Regions from separate parts of the Paenibacillus sp. FSL R7-0340 genome, predicted to be linked through region 2. Evidence: predicted binding sites of a transcription regulator. Region 2 holds the regulator's gene; each other region holds the start of a gene.

What was found. Region 2 encodes Rex, which represses fermentation and respiration genes when NADH is low (regulators of the CRP and FNR family bind a similar motif). Its sites were predicted from a motif close to TTGTGAAATATTTCACAA; they were not measured.
Region 1: a site for Rex is predicted at 8,245-8,262, ahead of MKX59_RS02695 (formate/nitrite transporter family protein). Genes of this name have one in related genera too.
Region 3: a site for Rex is predicted at 3,732-3,749, ahead of pflB (formate C-acetyltransferase). Genes of this name have one in related genera too.

Annotation. Positions count from the first base shown of each region.
Region 1 is NZ_JBBOBY010000001.1:590,452-601,402, forward strand. It holds gene MKX59_RS02655 (cation diffusion facilitator family transporter) at 1-148, shown strand, start outside; gene MKX59_RS02660 (LCP family protein) at 240-1,253, shown strand; gene MKX59_RS02665 (AI-2E family transporter) at 1,404-2,567, shown strand; gene MKX59_RS02670 (LLM class flavin-dependent oxidoreductase) at 2,672-3,685, shown strand; gene MKX59_RS02675 (ABC transporter ATP-binding protein) at 3,923-4,816, shown strand; gene MKX59_RS02680 (hypothetical protein) at 4,829-5,632, shown strand; gene MKX59_RS02685 (glutathione peroxidase) at 5,720-6,196, shown strand; gene MKX59_RS02690 (FAD-dependent oxidoreductase) at 6,588-7,949, shown strand; gene MKX59_RS02695 (formate/nitrite transporter family protein) at 8,337-9,170, shown strand; gene MKX59_RS02700 (molybdopterin-containing oxidoreductase family protein) at 9,543-10,951, shown strand, end outside.
Region 2 is NZ_JBBOBY010000001.1:2,685,710-2,696,660, forward strand. It holds gene dinG (ATP-dependent DNA helicase DinG) at 1-1,284, shown strand, start outside; gene MKX59_RS11915 (redox-sensing transcriptional repressor Rex) at 1,329-1,982, shown strand; gene MKX59_RS11920 (amidohydrolase) at 1,969-3,270, shown strand; gene MKX59_RS11925 (cell wall elongation regulator TseB-like domain-containing protein) at 3,308-3,832, shown strand; gene MKX59_RS11930 (hypothetical protein) at 4,279-4,812, shown strand; gene MKX59_RS11935 (AAA family ATPase) at 4,805-6,307, shown strand; gene MKX59_RS11940 (3-hydroxyacyl-CoA dehydrogenase family protein) at 6,444-7,316, shown strand; gene MKX59_RS11945 (acetate/propionate family kinase) at 7,313-8,509, shown strand; gene asnS (asparagine--tRNA ligase) at 8,642-9,937, shown strand; gene MKX59_RS11955 (DnaD domain-containing protein) at 9,941-10,669, shown strand.
Region 3 is NZ_JBBOBY010000001.1:2,522,681-2,533,631, reverse strand. It holds gene MKX59_RS11110 (copper amine oxidase N-terminal domain-containing protein) at 1-407, opposite strand, end outside; gene pflA (pyruvate formate-lyase-activating protein) at 627-1,385, opposite strand; gene pflB (formate C-acetyltransferase) at 1,437-3,698, opposite strand; gene adhE (bifunctional acetaldehyde-CoA/alcohol dehydrogenase) at 4,027-6,639, opposite strand; gene MKX59_RS11090 (Crp/Fnr family transcriptional regulator) at 6,898-7,614, shown strand; gene MKX59_RS11085 (DODA-type extradiol aromatic ring-opening family dioxygenase) at 7,754-8,521, opposite strand; gene MKX59_RS11080 (hypothetical protein) at 8,839-9,138, shown strand; gene MKX59_RS11075 (winged helix-turn-helix transcriptional regulator) at 9,264-9,608, opposite strand; gene MKX59_RS11070 (ThuA domain-containing protein) at 9,854-10,585, opposite strand; gene MKX59_RS11065 (sugar phosphate isomerase/epimerase family protein) at 10,606-10,951, opposite strand, start outside.

The sequences.
Region 1 (10,951 bases), 2.1 Mb from region 2:
GGATATCCGCGCTTCAGTGGATGCCTCTTTGACGATTCAGCAGGGACACGATATTATCCGACTGATTAAGGGGGCTGTCATGAAGCAGGAACCGCGGGTTTATGAGGTGCTTGTCCATTTGAATCCATGGTATCCGGACGACCACTAGAACAGACGACGCGAATTGACAGATAACTTGCAGGGAGGGTATGCTTTTAAAAGCCGAACGATGATGAATAAAAGCGAGGTTACCCGAAAATATGCGAAAATTTTTAAAATGGTTAGGCATTTCTGTGACTGCGGCGGTTCTTTTAGTGGGCGGATATTATACGTATTCTATATATCATTTTACGAATCAAATTTCGGTTGCTTCGGGACAGGATTCGAAATTCAAACCGCAGGCACAAACTCAAACCAATGTACAACCAGTAGAGGTATCGCTCCCACCAGAATGGGATGGGACAGAAAGAGTGAATATTCTGCTGCTAGGCGGTGACTCCCGTGGAGAGGATTCAGGGCGTTCTGACTCCGTTATGGTTGCTTCTATTGATCCGGTTACGAAAAAGGCTACACTTATGTCGATTCTTCGTGATACGTACGTCAATATCCCAGGTCATGGGCAAAGTCGATTGAATGCTGCTTTTTCCTACGGTGGACCGGATTTGACCAGACAGACCGTGAGCGACCTGTTGGGGATACCGATTCAATATTATGTATATACTGATTTTAATGGCTTTATTGCGTTGGTTGATTCTGTGGGTGGTATTGACCTGGATGTCGAAAAAGATATGCACTATACCTCCAAGGCAGATAAACACCAGTTTGATATTGATTTGAAAAAGGGAATGCAGCACATGGACGGTAAAACAGCCTTGCAATATGTACGCTTCCGTCATGATGCGACTTCCGATTTTACGCGTACGGAGCGGCAACGCAAATTCATTACCGAGCTTGGCGGTAAAATTCAGTCAACCTCATCTCTAATCAAACTGCCAAGTATTTTAAATAGCATTTCTCCTTATATTGAAACGAATCTCAGTACTACGGAAATGCTGCAATTGGCTTCATTGGGCTTTAATATCGATGCAACAACAGTAGCGAAGCAGCAAATCCCACCAAATGAATTGGTACGCGGGGAAACCATTAAGGGTGCGCAGGTGTTGGGTGTGGACGAAAGAAAGCTCAAGCGCTTCATACAGAATCTTTTTGAACAGGAGAACAAACCTGTGACCACGACGGTGGATGCTGCAACCACGATAAATGATACTCCATAACCCTCGAAAGCAAGCGAAGTTCGTACGATGACGTACAACTTTGTTTGCTTTTGTGTGTATTTGGGTATAACCTTGTATATTTTGTTCCAAAAATATATCGTATCTATGAAGAACGTATACTCAATTGTGTAAAGAGAAGGGGAATGTGGTGTGGAAATAACTCCGGCATGGAAAGACCGATTCAAGAAGTTTTTTCTGAACAACAAGTTTGTGTTATTCCTGCTGGTACTGCTGCTGATCGGCTTGAATATCTTGGTGCTTACCAAAATTTCATACATATTCACACCTGTCATGGTGCTGCTGAAAACGATAATTCTCCCTGTCATTTTATCCGGCGTCTTGTACTATCTGTTCAATCCGTTGGTTGATGTACTGGAGCGTAATAAGGTGAAACGAATATACTCCATTATTGTACTGTTTTTGCTCATTATAGGGGTTATTGCGATTGTGGTTACATCGGTGGTACCTGTAATCCGCGATCAAATACAGGGGCTCATCCAAAATTTCCCTGCCTATAGCGAGCAAGTACAACGACAATTCGAGAAACTGATCGGCAGCGATTTTGTAAACCAGTTCCAGAACACCATTCAAATTAATCCATCTGAGCTGGCCTCCAAAGCTTCTGAAAAGTTATCTAGCTTTATTAATAATGCATGGACGGGCGTGGGCAGCTTCTTGGGCGTGGTTACAGAAACGGTACTTGCGATTGCCACGGTTCCATTTATTCTGTTCTACTTGCTAAAAGATGGACACAAGCTGCCACAGTTTATCCTGAAAATGCTCCCGCCTATGTTTCGTAAAGAAACAGATCGCATTATGACTGAAATGAACCATCAGGTCAGTTCCTATATTCGTGGGCAGATTATTGTCAGCTTCTGTATTGGGGCGCTGTTGTATATTGGTTATCTAATCATTGGATTAGACTACTCTCTGACGCTTGCAGTCATTGCATCCTTTACGAGCGTTGTCCCCTACTTAGGTCCCGTTATTGCCATTACACCTGCGTTAATTGTAGCCTTGGTCACCTCACCGATTATGCTGCTCAAGATGGTTATCGTATGGACAGTCGTACAGCTCATTGAGGGTAAATTTATTTCTCCACAAATTATGGGCAAATCTCTTCGAGTACATCCGATCACGATTATCTTCGTTATTCTGACGGCAGGCAATTTGTTTGGTGTGGTGGGAATTGTACTGGCGGTTCCGGGATATGCTGTCTTGAAAGTAATTGTTACACATCTGTACAGTTTCTTTAAAAAGCGTTCGCATCTCTATGAGGCGGATAAAGAGAACGCAAGTCTTTACGAGAAATAAAATTTTCCACTATAAAATTGATATGGCCCCCTCTTGGGTAACTGTGGCTACGCGTGCTATAATTAATGCCTATCCTTATTCCAAAATAGAAAGGTCAGACTTTTATGATAAAACTCAGCATTCTTGACCAATCTCCGGTATCGGAAGGCATGACGCATGCGCAGGCATTACAAAAGACCGCTGAGCTTGCTATAGAGGCGGAACGCTTGGGTTATCATCGCTTTTGGGTATCAGAGCATCATTCTGCCGCAAATCTTGCAGGGTCCAGTCCGGAGGTACTGATTTCACATCTGGCCGCCCGGACTTCAACCATTCGAGTGGGGTCGGGTGGTGTGATGCTGCCTCATTACAGCGCTTATAAAGTAGCGGAAAACTTTCGTGTGCTGGAGGGGTTGTATCCGGGACGCATTGATCTGGGTCTGGGACGAGCGCCTGGAGGAATGCCCATTGCTACCAGAGCTCTGCAAGAAGGCAAAATGCGAGGTGGCGTAGATCTATACCCTGAGCAGTTGGATGACCTGTTAGCTTATTTACATGACAGCACAGGCAATGATCACCGTTTCGGTTCGCTACAGGCGATGCCGCTCATAGAAACTGTACCGGAAATGTGGTTGCTCGGCTCCAGCGGTGATAGCGCAGGTCTGGCAGCCGAGCGTGGCGTGGGCTTTGCGTTTGCGCAGTTCATTAACGGTGAAGGTGGCACAGGGGCTATGAAGGAATACCAGGAAAGCTTCCAGCCTTCCCAGCATAGTGACCAACCGCGTTCGCTTGTTGCCGTATTTGCGATCTGTGCGGACACCGAAGAGGAGGCGAATCGGTTGGCTTCCAGTATGGACTTGTCTCTTGTACTATTAGAGCAGGGAATGCGCTCCGCTGGAACACCTTCCGTCGAAAAGGCACTGGCGTATCCGTATACGCCGTTTGACCGGATGCGTATTCGTGAGAATCGCAAACGTATGGTGGTCGGTTCGCCCGAACAGGTGAAGCGTCAGATTGAGCAATTAAGTAAGGACTATAATGCACAGGAGATCATGGTTGCGAGCATTATTCACGACTTTGATGCCAAAATGAAATCTATACGTCTCATGGCTGAAGCATTTGGACTGTCTTCTGTATAGTCATAATGCGATTCGCCGGATTTAAAAGATCACAGCTTCGAGGAGCTGTGATCTTTTTTTGAATTTTTTGAGGGAATATTGGATGATATGCACTGTATGATATAGGAAATAAACCAGTTAACACTTGATAATGATTATCAATATCTTTATTATATAAAGATAGAATGAAGTTTTGATGAAAGTCGTGCGTTAAGCCCGTGACTATATATATTGGATAAGGGAAAGGGATGATTCCAAATGTTTCGTCTGAAAACGGCAAATCTGGATATTGCTTATGAAGATCGATTGATTGTAGAAGATCTGAACGTAGAAATACCGCAAGGGAAAATCACAGCCTTGGTGGGCGCAAATGGTTCTGGCAAGTCCACCATTCTGAAGACGATGGCTCGCATCATGAATCCTAAGGGCGGCAGTGTTCTGCTTGACGGTAAATCCATTCATAAGCAATCCACCCGGGAAGTAGCTAAACAGCTGGCTATTTTGCCACAAAATCCGACTGCACCGGAAGGATTAACCGTGACGGAACTGGTATCTTACGGACGTTTTCCCTATCAAAAAGGCTTTGGCTCCATGAAAGCGGAAGATCGCAAAATGGTAGAGTGGGCCATTCAAGTAACGGGAATGAGCGAGTTCCACGATCGTCCGATTGATCAGCTTTCTGGCGGTCAGCGTCAGCGTGCTTGGATTGCTATGGCGCTTGCGCAGGATACGGATATTTTGTTTCTGGATGAGCCGACGACATTTTTAGATATGGCGCATCAACTGGAAGTGCTGCATTTGCTAGAGTATCTGAATACTTCGGCGGAGCGCACCATTGTTATGGTCGTACATGATTTGAACCATGCGGCCCGGTATGCTCAGCATATGATTGCGATCAAAAAAGGGAAGGCCGAGGCGGTAGGAACTCCAACTGAGGTTATGTCTCCTGATGTGCTGCGCGAGGTGTTCGGGATTGAGGCGGATATTGTAACAGATCCTCGTACGGGTGTACCGCTCTGTCTTCCATATGCTTTGGCTGGACAGCCAGCGGTAAGCCAAGCAGTAAAGGAAATGAATGTGGAAGAGAAGCAACCCGTGGGTTCTGTTGCCGAGCGACGTGATGCCAGACCACAAGTAGCGGCAAGAGGTTAAAGGGGACATACCATGAGACCACTGGATTACAATCAGCTTGAGCAATTAGCGAAAATAGTGAGAGTCACGCCGGAGGATGCAGTATATTCCGGCCCAGTGGCCGAATGGCTTGAACCAGAGAAAATCCGCTCTGTGATGGAGTATTACGGCGATCTTCTGCGTGCTGAAGACGATTTAACCGCAGCCGTTTATTTTGTGAACCAGTTGCGTGGTCTCGTGTTTGCACAGCATTTTATGGTGTCACTGTGTGAACGCCGTTTGGATCTGTCCGTTTCTAATCTCAGATTTCATATTTGTTATGAAGGTCAATATCCCTCTATTAGCCTCCAGGTCATCGACCTAACAGAGCTGGACAATACGCGGAACAATGGGGATGACCATTCTTCCGAACAGGCTCAGCAAGTGTTACGTGACTTTTACAGTTTGCAGATGCGGCCCATATTGGAGGCAATAGCTGCAGTGGGGAGCGCATCTATTGGGCAAATGTGGGGACAGTTTCCGTTGACATTGCTGTATTTTAAGGATAGAGTACAGCCATCGTTGACTGATCCTCAGGATGTGGAGCGCTTTGAACAAGATTATATGTATGTGACACGTGAGCTGGAGGGAGAGGTATTCGGGCGTAAAAGAAATCCGTTTACGGTTCGTCTCATTGAATTAGACAATCCTTACCGCCCCGGTGAAAATACCTACATGAAACCGTCCTGTTGCCAATATTACAAGACAGGTGGAGGCCAGCGGTATTGTTATGCTTGCCCAAAAATGTCCGCTTCCGAACGCGAAGAACGCAGACTCGAAGTGATGGCATCACGGTAAAGTCACTGTGGATGTTGGCATGTCCGTCACGTTTTGGTTAAAATAGGTTATGTAACCTAAACCAAGCGACACGAAGGAGGATGCTGTATGTCTGTCTATTCACATAATGCCGTAACACCAGCGAATCAGGAGGTTTCTCTGGATACTTACACCGGTAAGGTTCTGGTTATTGCGAATACCGCCAGTAAATGTGGACTTACCCCGCAATATGGGGATTTGCAAAAGCTTTATGACGAATATAAGGATCGGGGATTAGTTGTATTAGGATTTCCTTGCAACCAATTTGGCGGTCAGGAGCCGGGCAGCAGCGAGGAAGCGGCTGAATTTTGCCAATTGAATTATGGGGTTAGTTTCCCGATATTCGCCAAAGTGGACGTCAACGGACCGGATACAGCGCCTTTGTTTGAATATTTAAAAAAGCAACAACCTGGAGAACAGGAAGATGGGACAATTCAGTGGAATTTCACGAAATTCATTGTGAATCGTGAAGGTGTACCTGTGGGTCGTTTTGAACCGAAGGAGTCACCAGAAGCGATGAAAGCAGCTATTGAGCAATTGCTATAGTAGCTTCGCTTTAATTCCAACGTATATGTTTAAAAAGGGTCTGATTTCCGGAATGTCTCCGGGAAACGGACCTTTTTTGTTCTCTACATATGCATTTGTCTAAGGTGTGTTGCATCATGTGAAGGTAGGTTCCAAGGGCATAATCAGGAGGCTTACAGGGAAAACTGGATGGAGCAAAGAAACATTTCAGCAAACGACTGAACTCGTATATCCTTTCTTTTTTAAATGTGGACAAATTGTGAATATCTTAAAAAGCTATTGTAATGTGAAAAATATCACACTATAATAAGCGCATGAAGTGAAATAAATCACAAACGCAAACGAGCTGTTTACGTGAAACTATTCACAATTATTATACATTTTATGCCCACACACCAAGGAGGAATTTAACATGAAAGTAGCAGTTATCGGATGTACACACGCAGGCACGGCAGCTATCGTCAATACAGCTAAATGTTATCCAGATGCCGAAATTACCGTTTATGAGCGTAATGATAATATTTCATTCTTATCTTGTGGTATTGCTCTGTACGTAGGTGGTGTCGTCAAAGATCCGCACGGACTGTTTTATTCGTCTCCAGATCAACTGGCTGACTTGGGTGTAGAGACCAAGATGCTTCATGAGGTAACGAGTGTGGATACGGCAGGCAAGACGCTGCATGCACGTAATCTCCAAACAGGTGAAGAATTTACAGACACATTTGATAAATTAATTGTGACTACAGGATCATGGCCCATTATTCCGAAGCTGGAAGGCATTGAACTTGATCATATTTTGCTCTGTAAAAACTATAATCATTCGAATGATATCATTGAGAAAGCCCAGCACGTACAGAACATTACAGTCGTCGGAGCAGGATACATTGGTGTTGAACTGGTAGAAGCGTTCCAAATGAACGGTAAAAATGTAACATTGATCGACAGTGCTGATCGTATATTGAATAAGTATTTGGACCATGAGTATACAGACCGGATTGAAAGTTCCCTGAAGGAACATGGTATTAAGCTGGTACTTGGCGAGACGGTGAGTCGTTTTGAGGGTACGAACGGTAAGGTAAGTAAAGTCGTGACCTCTAAAGGAGAATATGAAACAGAGCTTGTTATTCTCTGCATCGGTTTCCGACCTCAAACGGATCTGCTCAAAGGTCAGGTAGATATGTTGCCTAACGGTGCGATCATTGTGGATAACTATATGCAAAGTAGCTGCCCGGATGTGTTTGCAGCAGGTGACAGTTGTGCAATCCGCTATAATCCGACAGGCAAAACGGCTTATATCCCTTTGGCAACCAACGCAGTTCGTATGGGTACGCTGGTAGCACGTAATCTGGTACAACCAACCATTGCCTACATGGGAACCCAAGGAACTTCGGGTATCAAAATTTACGAAGACAATATTGCAGGAACAGGCATGACGGAAGCGGCGGCAACGGACGAAGGCATGACTGTAGAAGCTGTAACCATTGAGGACAGCTACCGGCCTGAATTTATGCCAACCTCCGAAAAGGTATTACTGAAAGTGGTATATGAGCAGGAGACACGGAGAATTTTGGGGGCACAAATTATGTCGAAGGTGGATTTGACGCAATCCATTAACACGCTATCCGTAGCCATTCAAAATCATATGACCATTGACCAGTTGGCCTTTGTCGATTTCTTCTTCCAGCCACATTATAACAAGCCTTGGAATTTCCTGAACGCAGCAGGTTTACAAGCATTGCCTACAATATCCGAACGGAACCCAGTTACTGTATAATTCGGTTTGTCTGTGACATTGTTCATAAGTTTGTCAACAATCTGAGACGTATGGACGAATCCTTATAGTACAATATAGAGTAGCATAAGGATTAGGGGGTAAGTAGCTTATGGATTTGTTTTATATCCTTTTTCTTGTAGTCGTGGCGCTGGTAGGCCTCGGTGGAGTTATTTGGTTCTTGAGAGCAGTTGAAAAGGAAGAATATAACTAAATGTAAAGTGCGTAGTAGCGCAGTAGATGTAATAATACAGAAAAGACAGTCCTTTTTCCAAGGGCTGTTTTTTAATGTTCGATAAAGTGATTTTTTTCACAAACATAATCACTGATTTTAAATAAAATATGAAAGAAGAACATTTTAGTGAAAAGATATTAAAGGAGCGGGGACATATGGCGAGCTATAAACCGGGGCAAATTGCCGAAAAGACGGTGGAAACAGGAGTGGCCAAGGCGAACAACCCGTGGACTGTGGCGGTGGTACTGGGATTTTTGGCAGGTGCATTTATTGCACTCGGGTTTTTGCTGGATATACGTGTTATTGCAAGTGCGCCTAAAGAATGGGGAAGCATTGCCACCTTTATTGGAGCTGCGGTGTTCCCTGTAGGTCTGGTATTAGTTTTGATCGCCGGCGGAGAATTGCTGACCGGCAATATGATGGCGGTTCCTTTGGCGAGATGGGCAGGACGGATTAAGACAGGGGCCATGCTTCGTAATTTGGCGATTATTACGCTCAGTAATTTTGCGGGTGCGTTATTCGTTGCTTTTTTCTTTGGCCATGTGCTGGGTTTGACAGAAACGGGTCCTTACCTGGACAAAGTGGTGGATATGGCAGGACATAAGCTACATGAAAGCTTTTTGCAGTCTTTTATATCGGGTATAGGATGTAACTGGCTCGTAGCACTGGCTGTATGGCTGGCTTATAGCACAGACTCAATTGGCGGCAAAATTATGGGGATTTGGTTCCCGACCATGGCCTTTGTCGCTATTGGATTTCAGCACGTTGTTGCCAATATGTTTCTCATTCCGGCGGCTATTTTTGCAGGCCACTTTTCATGGGCAGATTATGTTATGAACTTCATTCCGGTCTGGCTGGGGAATTTGGTAGGAGGTAGCCTGTTTGTGGCTGGAGCCTACTGGTTGGCCTATTTAAAAAAGCCTCAAGCCAACGCACATCCAGTGAATGAATCTCCAACCACTTCTTCGGTTGCACATCAAATCCGTTGAGTGATCCTGCTTAATTACGGCACTTTAGACAGCAATGAACAAAGCAAATCCGCCATGACAGGCCCGGGGGAACGAAACCTGTCATGGCGGATTTTTTTGGGAGTGGTCCATGATTTGGCATGGAGGATGAGTGTGCTCTCGTCCCATAATGCCTTGATCTCTTTTACCCTCGGTAAGATATGATGAAACAGGATGTCGAAAAAAATATGATTCTTAAAAAAATCCGTTTTGCTGTATGCAGCAGACGGATTTTTTTAATATTTTGGAGAGCGGCTGTGTGGGAAAATCCTACTCTTGCCATAGGCCAAAGCTGTGGATATGATAAGATCAGTGTAATTTTTGGAAACGGTAACGGAAAGGAGCATCAACACTATGGATCATCGCAATAGCGCGCCTCCTGAGGCCACGCTTCAACAAGACTTACAAAGGGGACAGCGGATGACGGAGCAGCAGGACGGTATTTTTCCGGCTGTATGCCCGTTAGATTGCCCGGATACGTGTGGGCTCCTGCTTCACAAGGAAAATGGAAAGATAGTCAAGGTGACTGGGAACCCGGATCATCCTATTACCAAAGGGGCTATTTGTAACAAAGTTCGCAATATGACGGAGCGGGTATATGATCCTGATCGGGTGCTCTATCCGTTGAAACGTATAGGCCCCAAAGGAGAAGGAAAGTTTGAACGAATTAGCTGGGAGGAAGCGGTCGATACCATTACAGGTCGGTTCAAGGAGCTGATACGTACGGACGGATCGGAATCTATTCTCCCCTACAGCTTTTATGGCAATATGGGCGTATTGAGTGTGGATGGAATGGATCGCCGATTTTTTAATGCGCTGGGTTCAAGCCAACTGGATCAGACGATTTGCAGCGTGGCAGGGAATGAAGGCTGGGCATCCGTTATGGGCTTTAAGGGCGGCACCAGCCCGGAAGACACGGAGGATGCAGACCTCATTATTGTGTGGGGTGGCAATGTCATTAGCACCAACATGCATCAGGTCGTTTTGGCTGAGAAAGCACGTAAAAAGGGTGCTAAGGTGGTCGTTATTGACGTTCATCGCAACCGGACGGCGCAATGGGCGGATTGGTTCATTCCGTTATATCCGGGGACGGATACGGCGCTCGCGCTGGGTGTTATGAATGTGCTGTTCGCTCAGGGACTGACGGACGACGAATTTTTACATCGCTACACGGTAGGCCATGAGGAACTGCGCGAGCATGTTAAGACATATACACCAGAGCGAGTTTCGCGGATTACCGGCGTGCCGGAAGCAAATATTATCCGTTTAGCGGAAATGTACGGAACTGCGCGAGCAGCGTATATCAATATCGGCAATGGGCTTCAGCATCATGATAATGGCGGTATGAACGTACGTGCAGTTACATGTTTGCCTGCGCTCACTGGACAATGGCTAAAGCACGGCGGGGGAGCGTCACGCTCTAATGGCGCTTATGGCAAATTTAACGGCGCCAATCTGGCGCGTCCTGATCTGCGACAGAACCCGGATGCCCGGGTGATCAACATGAACCGGATCGGAGAAGCGCTGCTACAGAAGGAACAGCCGATTAAGGCGTTATTTGTATACTGTAGTAACCCGGTAGTTGTAGCTCCCGATTCGGAACGGGTGACTGAAGGATTTGAACGAGAGGATTTGTTCACAGTCGTACATGACCTGTTTCTTACGGATACGGCCCGTTATGCCGATATTGTGCTGCCTGCAGCGTCTTCCTTTGAAGGTACGGACCTATATAAATCCTACTGGCATCACTATGTCCAGATGCA
Region 2 (10,951 bases):
ATCGACCAGATGTATCCGCTCGTGTTAGAGGTTAAGGAAACTTGGGACCTGCTAAGCGACAAGCTGTTTGGCATGTTGCCAGAGCGAAGCGATGCGACACCGGGTGAAACAGGACAGTTTTCTTCCCGTCTCAAACCTTCGGCCAAGCCTGCAAAGTGGGATCAGGCGGGTGCTTTGGAAAATCAGCTATATGTAACGATGAGCGAAATTTTGCGCAAGGGCGACAAGCTGATGCTGGACGTCAAGGAAGAACATGACGATTATGCGGCAGATAGCCTTATTACAGATATCACGGGTCTGCTCAAGGATTTGGCGGGAATCCGAGAAAATTTGCGCTTTTTTATCCGACTCGATGATGAAACAACCGTATACTGGCTCGAAGCGAGTGGGCAATTCCGTAGTAAATCATTGCAATTTTATGCGGTGCCCGTCGATGTGAGCCGCCAGTTGAAAGAAATGTTTTTTGACAAAAAAAGAAGCATTATTCTGACGTCTGCTACCTTATCGGTAGATAAGTCGTTTCAGTACATGATCGATCAGCTCGGCTTGCAGGAGGCCGCAGATCAAGAGCGGCTGATGACTTCGCAGCTCCCGTCACCCTTTAATTACAGGGATCAGGTGTTGCTGGTCATTCCACGGGATTTCCCAAGCGTGAAGGGCAGTGTAGGAGATGCACACTTTGTAGATATGCTCGTTAGCTCTCTAGGAGCGACTGCTCAGGCGACGCGGGGGAGAATGCTCGTTCTGTTTACTTCCTATCGGATGCTCCGGCAAGTGTATGAGCCGCTCAAAGAGGCCTTAGCATCCAGCGAAATTACTGTGCTGGGACAAGGTGTGGACAGTGGGAGTCGCAGCAAGCTAACCCGCCGTTTTCAGGAAGCCAAAGCTTCTGTATTGCTGGGAACCAGCAGCTTCTGGGAAGGCGTCGATATTCCAGGAAAGGCTCTGACTTGTCTGGCCATTGTTCGCTTGCCGTTTCAACCGCCGAATCACCCGTTGCTGGAGGCAAAAAGCGAGCTGCTTCAGCAGCAGAAGAAGAATCCATTTATGAAGCTGTCTGTACCACAAGCGGTCATTCGCTTCAAACAGGGATTTGGTCGGTTAGTACGTACAGCGAGCGACCACGGGGTCGTTATCGTTTACGATACGCGTGTGATCGAATCCTATTACGGAAAGCACTTTTTGTACTCGTTACCGGGACCAAAAATGGAGCATATGCCATCGGAGCAAATGGTGCCCCGCATCGCCGAATGGCTCCAATCCGCCCCGGAGACAGAGGCATAACGGACGGACACTAAGTATGTTCGTTACAATTAGGGGGAGCAAGTATGAAATCAGATAAAATTTCAGAGGCTGTCGTACGGAGGTTACCCGTATATTTACGTTATCTGAATGCACTTCACAAACGGGAGGTGGCTACGGTCTCTTCTCAAGAGTTGGGACAGAGGCTAGATTTGAACCCGGCCCAAATCCGTAAAGATCTCGCCTATTTTGGAGATTTTGGTCGGAAGGGTATCGGTTATGATGTTTCTTATCTAATTGAGAAAATACGCCATATCCTGAAAATCGACCAGCAAATTAATGTCGTATTGGTCGGTGCGGGTAATCTGGGGCAAGCCCTTTCGAATTATAACGCTTATTTAAAAGACAATATGAAGATTGTAGCAGTATTTGATGCGTTTCCAGATAAGGTAGGGACCAAGATCAATACATTGGTCGTTCAACCGATGGATGAACTGGAAGCCACTGTGAGAGAAAAAAACATTCGAATCGGGATTATTACCGTACCTGATTTTGAAGCACAGCACGTGGCTGACAGGCTTATTGAGAGCGGAATTGGAGCGATCCTGAACTTTGCACCGACTACTCTCAAGGCACCGGCCAACATTCGGATTCATGCCACAGACTTTACAACTGATTTGCTTAGCCTCGCTTATTATTTGGAGGACGGAAAGGAAGAAACACAATATGACAGTGAATAAATGGATGATTAAAAACGGCTCTTTTGCCGTAAATGGATCAGAAGCTGGGGTAGTCCATGGTTTTATGATTGTGGAGGATAGCCGCATTACTTACATTGGCGAGACTTTGCCTGCGGGTGAGGAAGAGACGGAAGCGATTGATGGTAAAGGGTTATTGTTTTTACCTGGTCTGATTAATACTCATGGTCATGCGGCGATGTCTCTGCTGCGTGGGCATGGAGATGACTTGGCACTTCAAGTATGGCTTCAGGAAAAAATGTGGCCTATGGAAGCCAAGTTTACATCTACCGACGTGTACTGGGGTACGTCCTTGTCTGTGCTGGAAATGCTGAAAGGTGGAACAACGACCTTCCTGGACATGTACGATCATATGGATGAGGTGGCTCGTGTAGCTGAAGAGTCAGGTATTCGTGCAAGTCTGATGCGTGGAGCAATTGGACTATGCTCGGAAGAAGAACAGCGAATCAAGCTGGCTGAGGCCGTGACTTTTGCACGTAACTGGCATGGTAAAGCAGACGGGCGTATTACAACGATGATGTCTCCGCACGCGCCATACACATGTCCACCTGCGTTTATTGAAAAATTCGTACAAGCAGCGCATGATCTGGACTTGCCACTGCATACGCACATGTCTGAGACGATCGCCGAAGTGGAGCAAAACGTACGCGACTACGGTTTGCGTCCAGTTGCACATTTGGATAAGCTTGGCTTTTTCTCCCGTCCTTCGCTTGTTGCCCATGGCGTTCATTTGAACGACGAAGAAATAGCTTTACTGGCTGAACGTGGTGTAGCGGTTTCGCACAATCCGGGTAGCAACTTGAAGCTGGCAAGTGGTGTGGCAAGAGTGCCTGAATTGCTGCGTGCAGGGGTTACTGTTTCTCTCGGAACGGATGGTCCTGCCAGCAATAATAACCTGGATATGTTCGAGGAAATGCGTCTGGCGGCACTTATTCACAAGGGTGTATCCGGTGACCCTACGGCAGTTCCTGCAAGTGAAGCGCTGCGTCTGGCAACAGAATACGGTGCAAAGTCGATTGGTTTAAAAGAAGTAGGAGCGTTGGCAGCAGGCAACAAGGCTGACTTTATCGCGTTGGATCTGAATCAGGCACATTTCTTGCCGCGTACAGATCTTATTTCCCATGCGGTATACTCTGCAAGCGCCAAGGACGTGGCTCATGTGTGGGTAGACGGTCGCCAGGTTGTGAAAAACGGCGAATGCCTGACTATGGACGAGGAACGTATCAAACATGAGGCACAAGCCGCCTTTGAAGGGCTGCTGTCGCGCTAATTTAGGTGTCACATCCCCTTAGAGAGGAAGCACGGGTTTGAAAAATAAGAAAAAGTGGATAGCGGTCGCCATTTTGGCCGTGATACTGATCCTGATCAGCATTTTCTGGTATTATTCCTATGTTACTCAAGACCAGGTGGCTGAGGAAAATGCCGCTATCATTAAGGCCAAGCAATCAGGTGGTCTGGTTAGCACGACTCAAACATGGAAGTCTGTGTGGGATCAGGTATATTGGGTGGTTCAAGGGAAAAATGCACAGAATGAAAATATAATGGTGTGGGTTCCTTTTCAAAAAGTGGAAGGAAAACCTAACATACCTGCCGCAGATAATAGCGGTGTTCACACCGAGTTGCTGAAGAACGGAGTCGATGAGCAAAAAATGACGGCAATAATTCAGCAGCAGCTTCCAGGTGCAAAAATTGTAAGGCTTCAGCCGAGTGTGTTCAATGGCGAATATGTGTGGCAGTTGTTTTACGATGATGGAAGTCATCATTACTACACCTTTTATCGTTTCTCAGATGGGGTAGCGACGGGTGTGAAATATACTTTGCCCAATAACTGAGCTGGTGTGAGGATTGGCAAATGTGGAATGAATGACTAGTAAATGATTAAAAGCTCAAGAAAAAGACGTAAATACGACAAAATTCGTATTTACGTCTTTTAGTTTTGCTATGCCGTAAAGCTGGCTGAAAGCCAGTGAAGCATCTTTACCTATCCATCTTCTCTCCTAGGTCAAATTCATCTTTGTGGCGGGCAACAGCGATCGTAAGATCAAATCCTACACGCAGCGTCTCGCCTCCACCATAACCAAAGATTTTGCCTCATCACAACTCCTCCACACATTGCCTTCGATATTAGATATACGTTATGATATACTATATTTTATAAGTGATAGACAAAAATGATAGAAAAAAGAATTGCTGATCACTATAAGATCATGCAATTTGGTTGTTTGTTGACATTCGTCCCGTTTCTTCTGGGTTTTACATTTTGAGAGGAGGATGTTGTTTGAAATTGCGTGCAGTTCCTATCGTTGTGGCGGCAGTTTTGGCAGCTTTGCTGCTATTTGGGGGATGGTTCATTTACCGTCAGGTTACAATGCAAAGTCCTCTGGAAAAACTGGTATCTCAATATCCAGGCGTGACAAGCGCTCAAATAGATATTAAACAGGATCAGGTTGTATTGAAACTAGATCTCAAACCGCAGGCGGATGTGGCCAGATTGGTCGATGTGGTTAAGCAAAAAGGACAATCCATCATTGGCAGCCGCACCATTAAGCTGGATATCGCAGATCGTTCCAATTCAGCACTGAATCAATGGTGGTCTGAGGCTATGTTTCCTGTGGCCGAAGCGATGGAAAATAAAAAGTATACTCAAATTTCATCTACAGTTGAGCAGATGAAAAAGAAAAAGACGGGTATCAAAGCTGATACCGACATGGATTCGAACAATGTCTATATCCGACTCAGCGAAGGTAAAGCGACCAAGTTTATCGTTTTGCCACGTCAATCTCAGCAAATGGGGGTATGGCCTAATGCCTAGATGGATTAAGGAAATATTAATCGGCATTGTGCCGGTAACCATTATATTTCTCGTTTTTATTGGGGTAAATATTATCCCTCTTCTGGTTGCTGGCGTGATGCTCAGCGGCTTGTTAATGCTTATGCATGCGCGTGGCGGTTTGGCCGTAGGTGCTGGGCAAGAGCGTAAACGTAAAAAAAATGGTCCGGACAAGCTGACTTTTGAGGAAATCGGTGGGCAAGAAAGCGCTAAGCAGGAACTGCGCGAGGCCCTGGATTTTTTGAATCGACATGATGAAATTTCCAAGTTTGGTATCCGTCCATTAAAAGGCGTTTTGCTCACTGGTCCTCCGGGAACAGGAAAAACGCTGATGGCGAAGGCAGCGGCACACTACACTAATTCTGTATTTGTTGCAGCCTCAGGTAGTGAATTTGTTGAAATGTACGTTGGTGTTGGAGCGGGTCGTGTCCGTGAGTTGTTTCGGGAGGCGCGTACTCGTGCAGCCAAGGAAAAGAAGGAAAATGCAATTATTTTTATTGACGAAATCGATGTAATTGGTGGTAAACGTGAGGGTGGACAGCAACGAGAATATGATCAGACTTTGAATCAGTTGCTGACAGAAATGGATGGTATTTATTCCGCAGATACACCGCGGATTTTGATCATTGCGGCAACAAACCGTAAAGAAATGCTGGACAGCGCCTTAACGCGTCCAGGGCGTTTTGATCGTCATATTCAAGTGGATCTGCCTGACAAGAAGGGCCGTCTTCATATTCTAAAAATTCATGCCAAAAACAAACCGATTCAGGAAGATGCAAATCTGGACAAAATTGCTGAGGAATCTTACGGGTTTTCCGGCGCACAGCTGGAGAGCGTGATGAATGAAGCGGCAATCTATGCGATGAGACAGGATCAGAAAATGATTGCGCAGAAGCATCTGTCGATGGCGATTGACAAAGTGATGATGGGTGAAAAGACAGACCGAGAATCGACCTTGGAAGAGAAAAAACGTGTAGCGATTCATGAACTAGGACATGCTATTATGGCCGAAATTGTTCGTCCCGGTAGCGTAAGCCAGGTAGCACTTAGCCCACGTGGGAAAGCGCTTGGCTATGTGCGCCACAATCCACAGCAAGAGCATTATTTATACACCAAGCAGTTCCTGGAGGAGCAAATTATGATCTCGCTCGCAGGGGCTACGGCGGAAGAAATGTACTATGGCGGTCGCAGTACTGGCTCAAGTAATGATTTTGAGCAGGCGCTGAACATCGTTCATACGATGATGACTTCCGGTTTGACTTCACTTGGCATTATTAACATGGAAATGGTAACCAAAGAAGAACTCATGCGGGAAAATGGCGAGATTATGGCTGACCTGCATACCCGAACTTTGGAGCTGCTGGAAAAGCATCGTCCTGTGTTCGACAACTCACTTGACATCCTGATGAAGGAAGAAACTCTGTCTGGAGACCAATTTAGATGTCAATTTAGTGAAAATGCTTTATTACCAGCATAATTTTTTATGCTGGTTATTTTTTTTTACTTTTAGTCCGTGCTAAGATATTATTATCTATTGGGACATAAACATGTATTTTTCGACAAAGAAGGATACAATATATGAGAGTGACCAGGAAAGGGTGGAGTAAAGAATCATGCAATTTAAAAAAATCGGCGTCATCGGCGGCGGCACCATGGGACAGGGGATTTCTGAAATGCTCGCGTCCAAAGGAATCGATGTGCTGCTGGTAGAGCAGACACCAGAGAAACTAGACTACGCCTACAATATGATTGAAACGAGTCTGGACAAACAACTGGAAAAGTGGGCAATTACTCAAGCTGAGAAAAAATTGATCTTATCCCGTATTCAAAAAGTAATCCATTTAGCGGAGCTCGGCAGCTGTGATATGGTCATTGAGACTATTACAGAGAATCTGGACGAGAAGAAAGCAGTGTTCCAAGAGCTAGACCATGTGTGTCCAAGCAATATTATTCTTGCAAGTAATACATCCACGCTGAGCCTGACCGAGCTTGCTAGCTCGACCAAGTATCCTGAGCGTGTTATTGGTATGCACTTTATTTATCCAGTATCCCGTATTGATCTTGTAGAAATTATTCGTGGTTTGAAAACTTCGGACGATACATTTGAAAACACTAAAATGTTCGTGGAAGAGATAGTGGAGAAAAAAGGAGTCATGATTTATGAATCTCCTGGATTCGTAACAAGCCGGATTATCTGTCTGCTGATTAACGAAGCGGCCCATGTACTTCAAGAAGGCGTGGCTTCCGCTGATGATATCGATGACGCTATGCGAATCGGATATAACTTCCAAAGCGGTCCTTTGGAAATGGCTGACCGCTTTGGTCTGGATTCCGTTTTAGCTGCTCTGGAGCGTATGTTCCGTGAATTCGGCGAATTGAAATATCGTCCGTCCATCGTACTGAAGAAAATGGTGCGTGCAGGTAATTTGGGCGTGAAATCGGGCGAAGGCTTCTTTAAGTACGACAAGGATGGTGACCGGATATGAAAATTCTCGTAATCAATGCAGGGAGTTCTTCCCTGAAATACCAATTGTATGATATGACGGACGAGTCCGTTCTGGCAAAAGGATTGGTAGAGCGCATCGGTATGGATTCCTCCATTCTGACGCATAAGCCAACCAATAAAGAAGAATACACTGAAGTTAGCGAGATTTTGGAACATACTACAGCCATCCGTAAAGTGCTGAACGTACTCACAGATGCTGAACATGGTGTAATCTCCAGTACTAGTGAAATTCAGGCTGTGGGCCATCGTGTGGTTCATGGAGGCGAAATCTTCAAACAGTCAGCAGTTGTAACGCCTGAAGCGAAGAGTGAAATTCGTCGCTTGTTTGACCTGGCGCCACTGCATAACCCTGCTTCCATGATGGGGATTAAAGCGGCTGAATTGAATATGCCAGATGTACCACAGGTTGTGGTATTTGATACCTCGTTCCATCAAACTATGCCTGAAAAAGCTTATATGTACGCCATTCCAAGAGTGTTGTACAATAAGTATAAGGTTCGTCGTTACGGTGCCCACGGCACTTCCCATGATTTTGTAAGTAAGGAAGCCGCCAAATTCCTTGGTCGTCCTTTGGAAGACCTGAAGATTATCACTTGTCATATCGGTAATGGTGGTAGTGTAACAGCAGTTCAAGGCGGTTTGTCTGTTGATACTTCCATGGGTATGACTCCATTGGAAGGTCTTATGATGGGTACTCGTAGTGGTGATTTGGACCCAGCAATCGTACCTTATGTCATGAACAAAGAAGAATTGACTGTCAATGAAGTCAATTCCATGTTGAACAAGCATAGTGGACTTTTAGCTATCTCTGGTATCAGCAGTGACATGCGTGAAATCACAGAAGGTATGGAAAAAGGCGAAGCTAATTCTACATTGGCATTCGAAATGTATGAATACCGTCTGCGCAAATACATTGGATCGTATGCTGCCGCAATGAACGGGGTAGACGTAATTGCATTTACAGCAGGTGTAGGCGAGAACTCCATCGTTCTGCGTAAGAGAGTGTTGGAGCAATTGACATTCCTCGGTATCGAGCTGGATGAATCGTTGAATGCTATTCGTTCTGGCGAGCCTCGTCGGATTACAACTGCAAATTCAAAGGTAGAAGTACTGATCATTCCAACGAACGAAGAACTGGTTATTGCCCGCGACACGTTCCGTCTGGTTCAGTAGTTCGGTTCGAAAGTGTAAACTTTATGCATGCGGACTATTGTTTGAGTTCCGCATGCACCAAACAGCGAGAGCAAACAGCCTGACCCAGGGGGAAGGGCTGTTTGATTTTCGGTTAAGAGGAGAGAGACGGTCATGACGAATAAAAGTACGATTGCCCAAGTGGGCCGCCATGTAGGGGAAACGGTTACAATCGGCGCTTGGGTAAACAATAAACGATCTAGTGGTAAAATTCAGTTCCTGCAACTGCGCGATGGTAGCGGGTATATTCAAGGGGTTATCGTGAAAAGCGAAGTGTCCGAGGATATTTGGAATGACGCCAAATCCTTGACTCAAGAGAGCTCCCTTTACGTTACTGGAGTGGTGCGTGAAGAACCGCGTAGCCAATCGGGCTTTGAATTAACGGTTACAGGCATTGAAATTATTCATTTGACCGAAAACTACCCGATTACACCCAAAGAGCATGGTGTAGATTTCCTGATGGATCATCGTCACTTGTGGCTGCGTTCCGCCAAGCAACGTGCTGTTCTGATCGTACGGGCGGAAATTATCCGTGCTGTACAGGAATTCTTTAACGGCAACGGCTTTACGAAGGTTGACCCACCTATTTTGACTCCTTCCTCTGCAGAAGGTACAACAGAGTTGTTCCACATTAAATATTTTGATGAAGATGCGTATTTGACACAAAGCGGACAGTTGTATATGGAAGCCGCGGCAATGGCGCTGGGCAAAGTGTATTCCTTTGGTCCAACTTTCCGTGCGGAAAAGTCCAAAACACGTCGTCACCTGATTGAGTTCTGGATGATCGAGCCTGAGATGGCTTTTGTGGATCATGAAGAATCCTTGCGCGTTCAGGAGCAGTTTGTAAGCCATATCGTGCAATCTGTCCTGAAAAACTGTGCGAAGGAGCTTGAAACAATCGGACGCGATGTTTCGAAGCTGGAGCAAATCCAAGGCGAATTCCCACGTATTACGTATGATGAGGCGATTGCCTTCCTTCAAGGTGAAGGTTTCGATATCCCATGGGGCGAAGACTTTGGTGCTCCTCATGAAACGGCGATTGCTGAAAGATATAACAAACCTGTGTTCATTACACATTGGCCAACTCACATTAAGGCATTCTATATGAAACCAGACCCAACCCGTCCAGAGGTTGTTCTGTGTGCCGATATGATCGCTCCTGAAGGCTATGGTGAAATTATCGGGGGTTCCCAACGGATTGATGATCCAGCATTGATGGAAGAACGTTTTAACGAGCATAACTTGGCTCGTGAAGCCTACCAATGGTATATGGATCTGCGCACCTATGGTACCGTTCCGCATTCCGGCTTTGGACTGGGCCTGGAGCGTACAGTAGCATGGATTTGTGGACTCGATCATGTACGTGAAACGATTCCGTTCCCACGTATGCTGTATCGTTTGTATCCGTAACCGATGACCGGATCATTCGACAAGACATCAGCGGCAGAATGGGCGGAGGGAGTAGCCTTTGCTATGGAAGCCGGAATGGTCCAGATTCCCTATGCCCTGCTCAAGCATTATCGGACACTTCGGCTGACAGATGCTGAAATGCTGCTACTGATGCAGTTGCTTGCCTTTAAACAAGCGGAACGTAATGAATTTCCGACATGGGAACAATTGCAGACCCGCATCGGATGTACTGCGAACGAAATCGCACTCTATTTCAGTAAGCTCATGAAAGAAGGATTTTTGAGAATCGATTCCGTAGAAGACCGCAGCTCATCCGTACAATTCGAACGTTACAATTTGACGGGGCTGTATCGTAAGTTGGCAGAATGTATGATCGCTGAGCGTAACGAGCAGCACGATGAAGATGACATTTTGTTTGCTGGAAAGCCGGATTTACTGAATGGAATAGCAGAATCCCCGCTTACAGAAGAACGGAATTTGTTTACGATTTTTGAGAAAGAATTCGGGCGACCATTGTCACCGATGGAATACGAGACGATCACCAGCTGGGTGGATCAGGATCGGTATCCCGAGGAGCTGATTTTGCTGGCTTTGAAGGAAGCGGTATTTGCAGGGAAGGTACATTTCCGGTATATAGACCGTATTTTGCTGGAGTGGAGCCGAAACCGTGTTCGTAATGCACAGGATGCCAAAGAATACGCCCAGCGATTCCGTGGTGGCGGACGCAATTGATATATCGGTCTAAGCCTTTTAGGCTAAGCAGTAGACTTATGTATCGAGGTTGTCACTGCAAATTGGCTAATGTGCAATGAGAACAATCTGGAATATCGCCTGTGCGCGTGAACTAAGCCGAAATGAAAGCGAGTAAATAGGCTTTAATGATAGAGGACACACCATTCCGTCAGGAGGGTGTGTCCTTTTTAAATATTTTTTTGAAATATGCAGGGGAAGGAAATTTCCTGGCGTCTATAGTATTGGGAAGGGGGAGAGCGTCATTGATATAGAGAGAATCAT
Region 3 (10,951 bases), 160 kb from region 2:
TACACCTGTCCGTTTTGTTCCATTTTCGCGCTGTTTAAGTACAAAATCAATTGATTAGCACCCATGGATGTTGGAGCTCCACCAGGATTGGTGATCGTTCCGTCTCCACCGTATACATCATTGGAAACGTTCGATCCGTTGGTTGTATCCGTAGGCAGGCCAGTCAATGGATCATTGGATACGCCTGTGTTATTAGGTGTAACCGTGTCATTTTGTGTGCTAGTTCCATCTTGATCTCCGATGCTATTCTGAACGCCTGAATCAGCAACATTGGCCTGAGCCTGCTGTGCGCTAACCGAATCGGTGGATTGAACGGTTGTTGATGCTGCTTCTGCTCCTACAGGGGCTACTGCGGCCACCTGAGCCACCGCAAGGGCGGTGAGCATGGTCCATTTCTTGAAATTCATTGTCTGTCTCCTTCTATCACCAAATTATTATCATTCCCGTAAAAAGTCATACTATTAGACGCGTCAGTTGTTAAAAAGTTTCTGGAAATTTTGCTGATCATGAAAAAAAGGGAACTTTCTCCTGTGACTGCAAAAAATTCAACAACAAAAAACCGCCGCCCATCTGACCTGATGTGGCGGCGGCTTCATTACTAGGAAATAGCTTTTGAACCATTTACATTATGATGGACGACAGACAGCATTCTTTCCTGCAGTCTCCAGACGACCCTCTTCAATGAGTCGGTAAGCACGTTGAACTTCTTCATCTGTAGGAGATGGAACTCCCTCCAACGGATACTCCTTACCGAGCATTTCCCACTTGTAAACACCCATTTGATGGTAAGGTAAAATTTCGAATTTCTCGACTCCGTTCAACGTTCCGATAAACCGTCCCAAATTCAATAAATCTTGCTCGTCATCATGAATACCCGGTACAAATACGTGTCTAATCCACATTTTGCGCCCTTGCTCAGACAACCAGCGAGCCGTACTTAACATACGGTCGTTAGACTTGCCTGTAAGCTTAATATGCTTGTCATTGTCAATATGCTTAATATCCAGTAGCACCAAGTCTGTTACGTCCAGCAGTTCATGGATACGGCCCGCGTCATTAAAGCCGTTACTGTCCAGTGTCGTGTGCAAATTCCACCGACGTTTCACTTCTTTGAACAGCTCTGCGACAAAATGAGCTTGCAGCGTCGGTTCTCCACCGGATACGGTCAATCCGCCTCCTGAAGAACGGTAATAGGCTAAATACGGCTCAATCTCAGCCAATACCTCCTCCAACGTCATCGGATTACCTTCATTCAAGGCCCAAGTGTCCGGGTTATGGCAATATTGACATTTCAACAAGCATCCTTGCATAAAGAGCACGAAGCGGATGCCGGGACCATCGACGGTCCCGAAGGTTTCCAATGAGTGTATGTGACCTTTCAACATGTTGCATCATCCTTCCCGCATCCGCTATGCGTGCGTCATTGTAATACTTATTTACATTGTACCGTGGAAAGTACGGTTAATAACATCCAATTGTTGTTCACGAGTCAGCTTGATAAAGTTAACGGCATAGCCGGAAACACGAATCGTCAGCTGTGGATAGTTTTCTGGGTGCTCCATTGCATCCAACAGTTGTTCACGAGCAAACACATTGACATTCAGATGATGTGCGTGGCTTCCAAAGTAGCCATCCATCATCGAAACAAGGTTTGTTTTGCGTGTTTCTTCTTCTTTACCCAGTGCTTTAGGCACGATGGAGAAGGTGTTCGAGATACCATCCAGACTGTGTTCATAAGGCAATTTGGCTACGGAACTCAGAGATGCCAAAGCACCTTTTTTATCACGGCCGTGCATTGGGTTTGCCCCTGGTGCAAACGGTTCGCCTGCTTTACGTCCATCCGGTGTTGTACCTGTTTTCTTACCGTAAACCACGTTGGAAGTAATAGTCAGTACAGATTGAGTAGGAACCGCATTACGATAAGCTTTATGCTTGCGAATCATGCTCATGAAGCTTTCTACCAGTTCCACAGCGATGTTATCTACACGGTCATCGTTGTTACCGTAGCAAGGGTATTCGCCTTCGATTTCAAAGTCAACAGCAATCCCTTTTTCGTTACGGATTGGTTTAACTTTTGCAAATTTAATGGCACTCAAGGAGTCGGTAGCAACTGACAGACCCGCAATACCACAAGCCATGGTGCGGAGAATATCACGATCATGCAACGCCATTTCAATGCGTTCGTAGCTATATTTATCATGCATGTAGTGAATAACATTCAAAGTGTTCATGTACAGTTTTGCCAACCATTCCATCATAGGTTTGAAGCGGCTCAACACTTCTTCATATTCCAGAACTTCACCTGTAATGGCTGGGAATTCAGGCCCTACTTGGACGCCAGATTTTTCATCTTTACCACCGTTAATTGCATACAGCAGAGCTTTAGCCAAGTTGGCACGAGCACCAAAGAATTGCATTTGTTTACCGATTTTCATTGCCGATACACAACAAGCAATACCATAATCGTCTCCATAAATCGGACGCATCAGATCGTCATTCTCGTACTGAATGGAGCTAGTTTCAATAGAAACTTTCGCACAATATTTTTTGAAGCCTTCAGGCAATTTTTCCGACCACAGTACAGTCAGGTTCGGCTCCGGTGCAGGTCCCAGATTGTAGAGGGTGTGCAGGAAACGGAAGCTGTTTTTAGTTACCCGAGTTTCTCCAGTTACGGACATACCACCAATGGACTCAGTAACCCAAGTTGGATCTCCACTGAATAGTTCATTATAGTCAGGTGTGCGCAAGAACTTAACAATACGCAATTTCATAACAAAATGATCGACCAGTTCTTGAGCTTGTTCTTCTGTCATTGTACCCTCTTCCATATCACGTTGAGAGTAAATATCAAGGAAGGAAGATACACGTCCTAAGGACATTGCTGCACCATTTTGTTCTTTGATTGCTGCAAGATATCCAAAATATACCCATTGGAAAGCTTCTTTCGCATTGTTAGCAGGTTTTGAAATATCAAAACCGTGCTCAGCAGCCATTTGTTTCAGTTCATTCAAAGCACGAATTTGTTCGGAAATTTCCTCACGCAGACGAATTACGTCTTCTTCCATGGAATCAACTTCAAGGCTTTTCAGTTGCAGCTTTTTATCTTGGATCAAGAAGTCTGCACCATACAAAGCTACACGACGATAGTCACCGATAATACGACCACGACCGTATGCATCTGGCAGACCAGTAATGATACCAGCTTTACGAGCTGCTCTCATTTCATCTGTATAAGCGTCAAATACACCTTGGTTGTGAGTTTTACGAATATGAGTGAAAATATCAATGATACTTTCTGGTACTTCAAAACCATAGGCTTTACAAGCGTCGATCATCATCCGAATTCCACCAAACGGCTGCAAAGAGCGTTTGAATGGAGCATCTGTTTGCACACCGACAATTTGCTCTTTATCCCGGTCTAGATAACCCGGTTTATGTGAAATAATAGTGGATGGCGTATTCACGTCTACATCAAGCACGCCGCCGTTTGCCAACTCTTTTTTGGTAAGATCGGATACAATATCCCACAATGCAGTTGTGTTGGCGGTAGGACCAACCAAAAATTCTTCATTGCCAACATAAGGTAAGATATTAGTTTCAATAAAATCGTTGACGTTGACTTCTTTAGTCCATTTGCCTTTTTTAAAACCTCTCCAGCCAGATTGTTGCTCTTGTAATTCTCTCTCAATCACCGACATGTAAATCCCTCCAAATTGTTTGGTCTTCCGGACTTGTGATTTTTTTCACGATAAAGCTATTTCTTGAGCCCGGCCTGTTCACCGATGCCTTACGCTCAGTGTCGGGACCTTTCTTACACCCTTATTGTAGAATAATGATAGAGTGTAGTATGTGATAAAAATCACAATATGAGTGATTTTTATCACTTTATTTTCCCTAGCTTCACGCCTATATCCTTAGCCTTGCCGTTCACCTCCCTTCCCAAACCAACAGGCCCTCTATATAGAGAGCCTGCATCGGTATTGAACGAGAAAATGCTTTTTCACAAGCCTCTTCGTACCTATTATATTATTGGTCAAAACGTCCGTAGAAGGCATTGCGATAGACATCAGCCAACTCAGTAACCAGCGGCAACTTCGGATTCGCAGTTGTACATTGATCTTCAAATGCGCGGTCAGCCAGATAGTCTACACGTGATTCGAAATCCTTCGCATCGAAACCGATTTGTTGGAACGATTCCTCGATACCGAGTGTTTTGTTCATCTTACGGATTGCTTCGATCAAGCTGTTAACCCCTTCTTCGGTGGTGCGTGCAGGCAGTCCCAGTATGCGCGCGATTTCTGCATAACGCTCATCCGCAACAAAGTGCGAATATTTAGGGAACGAAGCAAATTTTGTCGGTTTTTTCGCATTATAGCGAATAACGTGCGGCAGCAAAATGGCATTCGTGCGGCCATGCGCTGTATGGTATTGTCCACCCCATTTATGTGCAAGACTGTGGTTAATACCCAAGAATGCATTAGCAAACGCCATACCAGCAAGTGTGGAAGCATTATGCATTTTTTCACGAGCCAGCTTATCACCGATCAGAGCCGATTGTTCTAGGTATTGGAATACCAATTGAATGGCTTTAATTGCCAGACCATCTGTGTAATCATTAGCCATTACGGACACGTAAGCCTCGATAGCATGTGTCAGAACGTCCATACCTGTGTCCGCTACAGCTGTTTTAGGCAGCGAATATACAAACACTGGGTCAATAATTGCCACATCAGGAGTCAACTCATAGTCAGCCAGCGGGTACTTCGTGTTACCCAGGTTTTTGTCCGTAATTACTGCAAACGATGTAACTTCGGAACCTGTACCCGAGGTTGTAGGGATAGCTACAAATTGTGCTTTTTGGCCCAGACGTGGGTACTTGTAAATCCGTTTACGGATATCCATGAATTTTTGTTTTAAGTTATTGAAATCAGTATCTGGATATTCATAGAACATCCACATGCCTTTAGCCGCATCCATTGGCGAACCGCCGCCCAGTGCGATGATGCAATCCGGTTGGAAACGTCTCATCATTTCTGTACCACGTTCTACCGTAACTGTCGATGGATCTGGCTCTACTTCAGAGAACACTTCGATAGCTACCGGTGTTTGGCGTTGATGCAGATAATGAATAACACGATCCACATATCCCAGTTTTACCATCATAGGGTCCGTGATAATGGCTACACGTGTGATATCAGGCATTTTAGCAAGATACTGTGTCGAATTTTTTTCAAAATAGATTTTGGAAGGTACTTTGAACCATTGCATATTCACCGTCCGTTTCGCCACCCTTTTCACATTAATCAAATTGACTGCCGATACGTTCGACGAAGTCGAGTTACGACCGTACGAACCGCAACCGAGTGTCAACGAAGGAAGGTTGGTGTTGTAAATGTCGCCAATCGCACCATGTGTGGAAGGTGCATTTACAATGATACGTCCTGTTTGCAGACGGTTTGCGAAGCGAGCGATAACGTCCTCATCGTTCGAATGAATAGCGGACGAGTGGCCCATGCCCCCGAATTCCACGACTTCAGCAGCGCGTTGAATACCTTGTTCCGCATTTTTCACTTTATAGCAAGCCAATACAGGACTCAATTTTTCCGCAGACAATGGGAATTTTGTTCCTACCCCTTCAATCTCAGCGACCAAAATTTTAGTTCCTGCTGGTACTGTGATACCACTCATTTCAGCAATTTTCACAGCAGACTGCCCGACGATTGCTGGGTTCACTGCACATTTCTCGACATTCATAGCTCCTTGAGTGAGCTTAGCTGCTTCTTCTTTATTTACAAAATAGCAGCCGTTAGCGATCATCAATTTTTTCACTTGTTCGAAGATTGGCTCTTCGATAATAACCGCTTGCTCGGAAGCACAAATCATACCGTTGTCAAAAGATTTAGAGAGGATAAGATCGTTCACGGCCTGCTTGATGTCTGCTGTTTTTTCAATAAAGCAAGGCACGTTACCTGGGCCTACACCCAGAGCAGGTTTACCGCAGCTATATGCCGCCTTAACCATGCCTGATCCACCAGTTGCCAGAATCAGAGCCACATCCGGGTGATTCATGAGTGAATTTGTCTTATCCATCGATGGAGCTTCAATCCATTGAATACAATCAGCTGGAGCACCATGTTTGACGGCTGCTTCGAGCAAGACGCGGGCTGCTTCCGCACTACACGATTGAGCAGATGGATGGAAACCGAAAATGATTGGGTTACGTGTTTTAATGGCAATCAACGCTTTGAACATCGTAGTCGAAGTCGGGTTTGTCACTGGAGTGATCCCCATGATAATGCCGACTGGCTCTGCTATCTTTTGAAAACTGTCAAAATCATTGTCTTCAATGACACCGACGGTTTTTTCATTTTTGATACTATGATAGACATATTCTGTTGCAAACATGTTTTTGGTGATTTTGTCCTCGTACACACCGCGTCCTGTTTCTTCAACAGCCAACTTCGCCAGGTACATGTGTTTATCCATCCCTGCGAGTGCCATAGCTTGTACGATTTCGTCAATCTGTTCCTGATTCATACTCATGAAAGCTTGCTGTGCCCGGTTCCCCCGGTCAATCAGCGTTTGAATATACTGCTCTGCGCTTTGCTCTTTTTGGATAACCTCGTTTTTAACAGCCATTTCCCTCATCCTCCTGTTATCTCGTGTACTATCTCTTGTTCACGCACTGATCGTAACACAGCTTTTCAAGATATATTGTGATTTTTTTCACAATCTATTTAAAATTTTATTTTATGAAGTGAATTAAATCACAAAGTTTGGAATTCTGCCACTTTTACCCCCTCTTCTTGCCCCAAAAACGCATTGCGCAGGTATATAATGAATTTGAATTGATCAAGTTGCAGATAAAAAACATAGGATACAAAGGGGAAATGGACGATGAGAAACCCTACAAATGTAATGGAAGCCCGCGGCAACACCTGTTGCTTCTCGGAGGCCAGCTTCAACCGGTTGCAAGTGATGATGAAAGATCGAGTTATGCCAGAAAGCTCGCATCTGTTCTGGGAAGGAGATACAGCGGATAAGCTGTTTTATATTAAGCGCGGACGCGTGAAAGTAACCAAAACAACGGATGAGGGTAAGGAACTTATTCTATATATGTATCAAAGCGGCGATCTTGTTGGTCAAGCCGATCCATTTTTCGGTACTAAGCATTCCTTTTCTGCTGAGGTTCTGGAAGACAGTGATATTGGCGTAATCGATCATACAGATCTGGAGCTACTTATTTGCCAGCATTGTGATTTTGCGATTGACTTTATGAAATGGATGGGTTCGCATCATCGCATTACTCAGACTAAGTTCCGCGATTTGATGATGTACGGCAAGCCTGGCGCTTTATGTTCAACACTCATCCGTCTATGCAATACCTATGGTGAGCCTCACGGCGAACATATCCTGATTCATAAAAAAATTACTCATACTGACTTATCAAATATGATCGGTGCGACTCGGGAAAGCGTAAACCGGATGCTTAGTGATCTACGTAAGAAAAATGCAGTTGAATATGATAATGGCATGATTGTTGTCAAGGATTTGGAAATGCTGCAAGGCGTATGTCATTGTGAATTGTGCCCTCGTGAGATTTGCCGCATATAATAAATCGTTTTTTACGTAAAAGGGAGTGTTATAAGCCATTATAGCTTATAACACTCCCTAATTTATTTCCACTCCTCTACTTATACAGAAGCAGTTGCGAAGCATTTTAACAATAGTCCTTCTTCTGGCAACACACTTTTTAAAACTGTAAGCATAGATAACTTAAATTCCCCATCTCATAGCTTCTATGGATGACCTTGGCTTTGTTTGCAGGATTGCCACTCCCCATTGCAATAAACAACGGTACAAAGTGCTCTGCTCTTGGTACGGCCTGGCGAGCATACGGTGCTTCGCTTTCATAGTGATCCAAAGCCTCTATATCTCTACTTTGCACTTTTTCAATAATCCAATCATCAAAATCTATAGCCCAAGGTTCTGTTTTCGTTTCCCCCCATTTGACGATACGCAGATTATGAACAGTCACTCCACTGCCAATGACCAGAATATCTTGTTCTCCCAGTCCACGCAGCACTTCACCAATGGCATATTGTGCTTTGGGCGAAAGATATGGATTTACTGAGATCTGAACTACCGGAATGTCTGCCTCAGGATACATACGATGCAACAATGTCCAGGATCCATGATCCAGTCCCCTCACCCGGTCAGTTTGTACGTCAATGCCCTTTTGTTCATATAATTTTTCCAGCTTATTGGCCAGTTCCACAGAACCATGTGCTGGATATTTCACCATGTACAGTTCCGGTGGGAAACCGCCAAAATCATAAATGGTATCGTACACGTCATCCATCGAACTGATCGTCAACGTTTGCGCTTCCCAATGAGCAGTAATGATAACAACCGCTTTAGGGCGAATGCTTTTCCCCAGTTGCTCTAAAAATGAAGTATAGTCCGTCTGTTCAATAGCAAGCATCGGTGAGCCGTGGGCCAAAATTAAAGATGGCATCATATAAAGATCCCCTTATCATCAATAGTTTATTTTATTCATTAAGTAACTTTATGTAAGTAATAATACATAAGTAACAAAGTAATGTCAACACAGATTTCAACATACACTTAAAGATCAGAGATTCCATAAATAAAGATTGATATAGGTATAAAGTCATAGTAATATATAACTAATAAATTTAAAATTTCACTATATTTCGATACAAAGGACTGGTTTCTATGGAAATACATACTTCTAATTGCCCAAAATGCGGTTCCGTTTTTCGTCAAAACCTTAGAAACCTGTGTAGTTCTTGTATTCAGGAAGAAAATATATTCTTGGACCGCTGTTCTAACTATCTATGGAAGCATCCTTCTACTCATACTCGCCAGCTCAGTGACGTAACCGGCACACCTATAGAATTGCTCACAGATTGGGTAAGAGCAGGCAAGTTTCCCTCCACATACAGTCAGCTTGATTATCCTTGTGAATCCTGCCGTTCCCCCATTTATGCAGGAAGACTTTGCCATTCCTGCTTGGGTACATTCCGTTCGGCCGCGCTGGATATTCAAACCCGTGTGCCCCGCCGTGCAACAGCAGGATTATTCTCAGTTGCAGGGCGCGTCAAAGGCTATTAAGCCGTGCTGCCTATGTAGATCATTTCTGTAAAATGGATAAGTAGCCCTATACACAAAATAAAAAAACAGCCTTTTTCCTAGGAAAAGGCTGTTTTGCTATGAGAAACGCTTATTTAGTTTGGTGCTCATCTAATCCATTCCTCAGCCCAAAATTGAATCTGTTCCATAACCGGCTGAAGTGCACGGCCTTTGGTTGTTAGCTCGTATTCAATACGGACAGGAGTTTCTGGATATACATGACGTGTAAGAATTCCTTCATTTTCCAAATCTTTCATCCGCTCTGATAACATTTTGTCACTCATTGTGGGAATCAGATTGGAAATATCCTTAAACCGCTTAGGACCGCTCATCATGGATTGAATAATTAATCCATTCCAACGCTTACCCAAACATGAAAAGGCGGTTTCAAAACGCGGACACATTTTTGTACATTGCGGTTGACTCTCCAAATTTTTCACCTTCTTTTGCATTTCGGTTTGATAAAGCTTTCCTTTTGTTAGTATATATCATTTTAGCATACTTTATCCCGAAAGAAAACACTTTCTTCTTAAATTAAATACCTGCGCTGATAAAGTTGCCATGACCAAAACTGATTATACAACAAACCAACACAGCAGGTATATGTCTAAATCGTTAAATCAAAAAGGCGGAATCCCTAGAGGTTCCGCCTTTCAATCTGTTCATTATACAGCTCATCAAAATGTGATGATTTTCATTATACCAACACTCCACCGAGAGGTCTTACAGGTTCACTTCTTCCATATATTGGTTTGTTAATATTTGTCGGAGAAGTCCAACGAATGCTGTTGGCGATAACTTTCAAAATATCAGGCTGGTAATAAGTCGGATAGGTCTCATGACCTGGGCGGAAATAGAATATCTTACCGCTACCTCGGCGGAAAGTACATCCGGTTCTAAATACTTCGCCGCCTTCAAAGTTACTAACAAATACCAATTCATCCGGCGCTGGAATATCAAAGAACTCGCCATACATCTCTTCCTGCTTCAACAAAATTTTGGCGTCTATGCCTTCTGCAATAGGATGTGACGGATTCACCGACCAAATAATCTCCTGTTCACCTGCCACCCTCCATTTCAGATCACAGCTAGTGCCCATTAGGGCTTTGAATGGCTTTGAAAAATGGCCCGAGTGCAGCACGATCAAGCCCATTCCTTCTTGCACTCTCTTTACAACACGCGCAGTAACTTCATCGCTCACCTGATCGTGGGCTTTATGCCCCCACCACAGCAGCACATCTGTGGAATTCAGGATCTCTTCTCCCAAACCATGCTCGGCATCATCACGCAGAGTAGCTGTTCGAATGCCAAATCCCTCTCCTGCCAGGCCGTCAGCCAACGCTTTGTGTATCCCGTCAGGATATATCTGTTTGGCTTCATCATTCAACTTTTCGTTCAAAAATTCATTCCAAATGGTGACGTTAATCATCAACATTTCCCCCTATTAGGTTAGACCCACCACATCTCGCTCAGCGGTTCTTCAATCAATACCTGGCGAAGATTGTGGACAGCCTTAGTAAAGCCTTCCTCCACGGACATCAGACCATCTTCATGCTCAATACTCACTACATAATCGTATCCCACCAGACGCAGAGCACTGATAATATCTGCCCAGGTTTTTACATCATGTCCATAACCCACAGTACGGAACTGCCAAGCGCGATCTAGCATTTTCGTATATTCCTGCATATCGGTAAGCCCATATTTATTTACATTGACCGGATCAATCGTCGTATCCTTGGCATGAAAATGGTGAATGGCTCCCTCTCGACCCAAAATTTGAACCGCCTGCACT